Regions from separate parts of the Bacillus pfraonensis genome, predicted to be linked through region 2. Evidence: riboswitches for the same ligand, from Rfam matches in the RefSeq annotation. Region 2 holds a riboswitch; the other holds the start of a gene.
What was found. Region 2 has a riboswitch for lysine ahead of KFD70_RS06530 (amino acid permease). Riboswitches for the same ligand answer to the same signal wherever they lie in the genome.
Positions count from the first base shown of each region.

Region 1: linked by a shared signal. The riboswitch ahead of KFD70_RS20665 (amino acid permease) and the one ahead of KFD70_RS06530 (amino acid permease) in region 2 are both predicted to bind lysine.

Region 1 covers NZ_JAHCDO010000022.1:77,029-80,462, reverse strand. The annotation lists gene KFD70_RS20670 (GNAT family N-acetyltransferase) at 1-378, opposite strand, end outside; gene KFD70_RS20665 (amino acid permease) at 482-1,945, opposite strand; lysine riboswitch at 2,059-2,251, opposite strand; gene KFD70_RS20660 (sulfite exporter TauE/SafE family protein) at 2,662-3,434, opposite strand, start outside.
Region 2 covers NZ_JAHCDO010000005.1:35,648-39,081, reverse strand. The annotation lists gene gapN (NADP-dependent glyceraldehyde-3-phosphate dehydrogenase) at 1-171, shown strand, start outside; gene KFD70_RS06535 (AAA family ATPase) at 513-1,172, opposite strand; lysine riboswitch at 1,402-1,584, shown strand; gene KFD70_RS06530 (amino acid permease) at 1,735-3,159, shown strand; gene KFD70_RS06525 (ABC transporter permease) at 3,229-3,434, shown strand, end outside.

The DNA of each region.
Region 1 (3,434 bases), on a different contig from region 2:
GGTGGCAAAACCTTTTCCCCATGTATCACGCGAAAGTGCGTAATATAGTTCAGTTGAAGTTGGTTCGAAATCAGATGGACCTAATCCACAATAGCCGATTAATTTTTGAGAAGTCTTTTCTATAATAGAAAGATTAAATTTACCAATATGGTTTACAGTATTTCTTTGATTCATATCTATGCTCCAGTAAATAATATCTTCAATTTCTTTAAGAGAATAAATAGGTTCTGGAATATAGAGATTTACTTCAGGTTGTTTTTGTAATTCGTATAAGGCTGATGCATCACAGATCCTATAAGGTCGTATATGTAGTCTTTCTGTTTCAATTCGAGCATTTACAAACATGTATGTCACACCTTCTTTATGTTGATTTTTCACATGTAATACACCATTCGACAGAAAATGAGTATATCCTTTCAATATGAAAATTCATTCCAGCAAAAAAAGGTGAGCAAACATAGCGTTTGCTCACCTTTCTCACTTATAGTTCACATTTATCAAGAGGTATTACTTTTGTTTTCTTTGTAAATTTATATCCTAACCACAATACAAGGAAGAGTGGTAATCCGATATAAGAAACGAGTACACCGTTCCAATCGATTGATTCCCCCATAAATGCACCGTAGTTTTGTCCTAAGATAACAATGATACAAAGTGCAAATGCGAAAATTGGACCAAATGGGAACCATTTTGCTTTATAAGGAAGGTCATTTAAATCTTTTCCTTGTGCAATATATGCTTTTCGGAAACGATAGTGACTAATAGCAATTCCGACCCATGCGATAAAGCCAGACATTCCAGAAGCGTTTAATAGCCAAACATATACAACGCCGTCGCCGTATAAAGAAGCTAAGAAAGCAGCACATCCAACTAGAGATGTTGCAATTAAAGCGTTAACGGGTACACCACGACTATTTAGTTTACCTAAAAATTTTGGTGCTTTTCCTTGACGCGCTAAGTCCCAAAGCATACGAGTGCAAGCATACATACCAGAGTTACCAGCCGATAAAACAGCTGTTAAAATAACAGCGTTCATAACAGAAGCTGCAAATGCTACACCTGCTTTTTCAAATACAAGTGTAAATGGACTTACTGTTACATCACTTGCTGCAAGACTTTCAGTTGTATAAGGAATCAATAAACTGATAACAAGAATGGCAAAGATGTAGAATAGTAGAATACGCCAAAAGATAGAACGAATTGCTTTTGGAATACTACGTTCTGGATCAGCCGTTTCACCAGCAGCTACACCTAATAATTCAGTTCCTTGGAATGAGAAACCAGCAGCCATAAATACACCGATGATTGCCATGATACCGCCGTTAAATGGTGCATCCGCAACAGTAAAGTTTTTAAATCCAACAGGTTCGCCGCCCATAATGCCGAAAATCATCATAAATCCAACAATTAAAAAGATAATAACAGTTGCTACTTTAATAAGAGCGAACCAATACTCTGCTTCACCAAACCCTTTAACAGATAAATAATTAAAAAGAAATATAATAGCTAAACAAAGACCACTCCAAATTAAAGAAGGGGTATTTGGAAACCAAAATTTCATAATTAATGTAACTGCTGCTAGTTCAGCTGCAACAGTAATTGCCCAGTTATACCAATAATTCCAGCCGAGTGCAAAGCCAAGTGATGGATCGACAAATTTTGTTGCGTATGTGCTAAATGAGCCCGTGACAGGCATATACGCTGCTAATTCAGCTAAGCTTGTCATTAAAAAGTAAACCATAATTCCGATTGCCGCATAGGCTAAGAGAGCTCCGCCAGGTCCTGCTGTGTGAATGACACCACCACTAGCAAGAAAGAGTCCGGTACCAATTGTACCGCCGAGAGAAATCATTGTAAGGTGGCGAGATTTTAACCCACGCCTTAGTTCGCCTTTTCCTTGTGTAGATTGAGTTTTAGAGGTAGCTTGATTCGCCATGCTATTCATGTTCAACACTCCTTTTCTTATAAGATTAGGAAGGAACGGGGAAGAAAAATACAAAAAACCGCCAAAGGAATTTGGCGGAACGTTTCACAAATAACCACCCCATCATACCCTTCCGTTAAGATAGCACCCCACGTTTACACGGTATTTTGTAAACGTGACAGTTCTGTTCCTATTCGGAGACAGCCCCAGCCTATATTTCCAGAGAAGAAATACAAACTTCGGCAGCATTTCCTTTAAAGCGGAGTCATTGACATTCTCTGTGTCTCATCCGTTTTACTAATAAATGCCGCAACCTCTACCTCATCGGATTGATGAGGATTTGTTCATTGCTATGATTTTTAATATATGGCAATTGTAATTAGTTTCTGAAAATATTGCAAGGAATTTTTGTAGGAAATTATCAAAAATAATCGGTTATTGTATGGGAAACGTTTTCAAAATTCCACCCGAACCTACTGAAATATGTAAAAAATGATAAAAAAATTGTTATACAAATGTTTCGCAAAAAGATAGGGAAAATCCTCTAAAATTAAAAGAAAATTCAGAAAAGTAAATTCGACATTGTTTATGTAAACATAGTTATGAATGAATGCATGAAGTTTGTAAGTGGAAAAGAGAGGTACGACAATTGTAAATGAATAAATTTGAAGTGAGGAATTAAAAAGGTAAGCAAACACATCATTTGCTTACCTCCATACTCCACAACTCGTTCTGATTTAAGGCAAAACACGTTTTTGACCAGTCGTATATCCAACATTTTGTTTTGCAGATACGGAATGATTCCGAACTGAAATGAAAAGTGCAATAATAACGATAAGACCAACTGCAACATAGGAAAGGTTAATAATTGTTGGATCTACTTTAAATGATGTAAGCAGCGTCCGGATATTTGTAAAAATAATGAGCCCGCCAACGAGTACACCAAGTAAATGGGAAGGAACAATTCGTACTAACCATGCAGCAATTGGAGCTGCCAAAATGCCACCTAACATAAGAGCAAATACCCAAACCCAGCTCACTTGTTCCCATCCTAATGAAATGAAAAATCCAATTGTTGCGGCTAATGATACCGGAAATTCACTTGTATCAACAGAACCGATTACTTTGCGTGCTTCATTTCCTCGTGCCAGTAGTACTGGTGTAGTGATAGGACCCCAGCCACCGCCGCCAGTTGAATCAACAAACCCAGCGAATAATCCAAGTGGGATAAGTTGTTTACCAGACATACGTTTATTTGATTTCACAATTTGTTTTTGAATAATAAATCGCAATAAAATGTAGACGCCTAACGTAAATAAAAAGAGTGAAATGTACGGTTTAATTAAATCGCCTGGTAAGTTACTTAAAAAACATGCACCGACAAAAGCGCCAATTGCACCAGGCAATGTTAGTCTGGAAACAGTATATTTATCAACGTTTCCAAATCGAATATGAGATACACCAGAAGCTGCAGTTGTAACAACTTCCGCTAAATGTACGGAAGCGGAAG
Region 2 (3,434 bases):
ATTGCAAACAAAATCGAAACTGGTTCTGTTCAAATTAACGGACGTACAGAGCGTGGCCCTGACCACTTCCCATTCATCGGCGTAAAAGGTTCTGGTATGGGAGCACAAGGTATTCGTAAGAGCCTTGAGTCTATGACACGTGAAAAAGTAACTGTATTAAACTTAATGTAACATTTTAGAAGCTAATCTACGGCTGTAGATTAGCTTCTTTTTATATAAAGTGAAACTTTAATCAGCCCTCACCAATCGGGCTTTTACGGGCAGTTGATCTCCCACCTATCTTCCTCGTTTCCCTCTGAATCTTGAGGTGGGGGTCTTACTGCCCGTTAATGCGGGATAAATACAAATTGAAAAACCGGGAAAAAACCATTCTTTTTAGGTGGGAAGAGAGCGTCCGGCCATAGGTAGAGGCGGTCAGTGTCTTTTTGGGTCCCATGCCAGGTGAGAACAAAAAGAGAAAGCGAGTGGATATATATGTTAGAAAATCAAGTGATATATATTCTTTCATTCCCCTATTCACTTATCTCACATGCTTTAGGATCACTGTTCATTAACCAATCCATTACATTCTCAAATACAGTTACAGAATCATTATTATGCTTTTCTTTATTCAAATTAGACACAATCTCAAAAATACTTTTTATATTCTCTTCAATACTAACTGCATCTACAAAATGGACTACATTAGGAGAAACAGTATGCATATATTGAAAATACTGCTTTTGTGGTTCTATAAGACTTAGATGTTTTTCGAAGTTACTTCGTCTTCGGGTAGTATCATTTTCTTTCCTTTTTCTTAATTCTGTTTCGCTTGTAGAAAGATGAATGTAGACATCCGGAAATCCTATATGTTTTCGTTTCATTTGATTTACATAAAACTCTTTCAAAAACGGTAAAGTTTGTGGGAATTCCCCCTGATAAATCCAGTTATACCAAATGGGCTGAAAAATATCTCCATCAAATAGAACTACATCATACGATTTTAGTTTTTCTTGTGCGATTTGCCATCTTTCAACTTGCCTTTCGAGATACCAATTTTCCAGTTCAGGATTAGGGCGCTGAAATAAGAAATTCACTTCTGGAATCACATAAGCATTGTACAATTCCGCAATATTTCTACACGTTGCCGTTTTACCAATACCACTTGCACCCTCCAAACAAATTAACGTCATATCAAACCTCCGTTCTTCTTTATAAAATAATATTTAAACATTACACTTCATAAATTTAACACAACTATCGACAAGCTTTTTCAAAAGAACCTATTTCGAAAAAGCTCCCTCTTCTAATAATAACAAAGTCTTCTCCATAGTCTGACTATTACTATATCCATTGACGTATAAAAATTCATTTGTTACCCTTAAATACGTAAATTTAATACATAAATCCTCATTCGTATCTCGGTGAGGTAGAGGTTGCAGTCATTAAGAGTATCATTTCGGGAGATGTAGTGGCATCGATGAACGAATGGGAAAGGAATGGTTGCCGAAGTAAGAAATGTCCACCATGCATTCTTGCTGGGTCTGCTACTTAATAAGTGCAGAACTGTCACAAACAATTTGTTTGTGGAGAGCTATCGAGAGGTATGTCGTGGGTTTCCTATAAGATAGAAAGCACGTAGCGACAATGACACGTGCTTTTTTTGTTTTGTATGAAGCTTACCTTACTTCCTTTTTGGAAGACATACATATCTCCTCGCTTGACTTGGTTATACTAACTTTGGAGGTATTTTTTATGCAACAGAAAAAATGGGGCTTTTGGGTACTGACAGCATTTGTTGTCGGCAATATGGTTGGCGCTGGTATTTTCATGGTGCCAAGTACATTAGCACAAACAGCAAGCCCTCTCGGTGTTACTTTAGCTTGGTTAACAACAGGGTTCGGTGTTTTAATGCTAGCTCTTGTTTTCGGTAATTTAGCAATTCGTCGTCCTGATTTAACAACAGGACCACAAAGTCACGCATATGCCTTATTTTCATCACCAAAAAAGAAAAAAATGGCTGGATTCAGCATGGTTTGGGGCTACTGGGTCGCAAACTGGGCAAGTAATGTTGCTATTATTACATCTTTTGCAGGTTATTTATCACTCTTCTTCCCGATTATGAAAGATACACGTCTCTTATTTTCAATTGGTACTTTCGATGTGGAAGTTGGAAAGCTCATTACATTCTCCATCTGTTCTTTCTTATTATGGGGAACACATATGATTTTAACAAACGGTGTAAACGGAGCTGGGAAATTAAACTTTTTAGCGACAACAACGAAGGTAACAGGATTCCTTCTCTTCATCGTTGTTACTTTGTTTGCATTTCAAGCTTCAAAATTTGGACAATGGTACACACCAGTGATTGATAAAGAAGGCGTGTCACACGGACTGCTTTCACAAGTAAATTTAGCTGCACTTACAACACTTTGGGCATTTATCGGTATTGAATCAGCTGTTCTTTTGTCAAACCGTGCGAAATCTCCAAAAACGGTAAAACATGCAACTGTTGCTGGCTTATTAATAACTGTTGCCATTTATTTAGGAATTACCATTTTAACAATGGGTGTTCTTCATATGGATAAACTACAAGCGTCTGAACGTCCATTAGCTGACGCATTAAATGCTGCAATGGGTCATGGCGGCGGAAAACTAATGGCGCTCCTTGCTCTTACTTCCCTATTCGGCTCGATCTTAGGCTGGATTTTATTAAGCTCAGAAGTGCCGTATCAAGCAGCAAAAGAAGGCTTCTTCCCTTCCTTCTTTGCAAAAACAAACAAAAAAGGAAGTCCGATTTATTCATTAAGACTGACAAATATTATGTCGCAAGTCTTCCTATTCTCAACATTATCAGGGACAATTGCTGAAGCTTATACATTCGTTATTACCGTCTCAACTTTAGCTTACTTAATCCCTTATCTCGTTTCACCGATCTTCCAATTAAAACTGGTCGTAACTGGTGAAACATATAAAAATGAAATGGGTTCACGAATTATGGATGGTATCGTCGCAGTCATTGCGCTTTGCTATGCACTATGGGTTATTAAAACTGGCTCCTCAGATATAAAAACATTCCTTCTTGGAATTGGCTTATTCGTAATTGGCTTTGCCTTTTACCCATTAATGAATCGTGATCAGAAACGAAATAAAAAAAATAAAAACGAACAAGTTGCTTAAAGCAATTTGTTCGTTTTTTATTTTGATGCACGAAAGAAACCTTTATAATAGATGATAGAGGTGAAAAACATGTCAATTGAAACACTGTGGAACGATCGTTTTCAAAAACATCTTCAAAACAGCATGATGTATTTTTTCCGGATGATTAGTGGTTTATTATATAGCTTCATCTTTATCTCATGTATCGGTGCGTATTATTACGCCAAGTTTTTAAAAACCTATCCTTCTAAAGGAATCGCATTATTAATCATTATAACTGTGCTTACAATCATGAT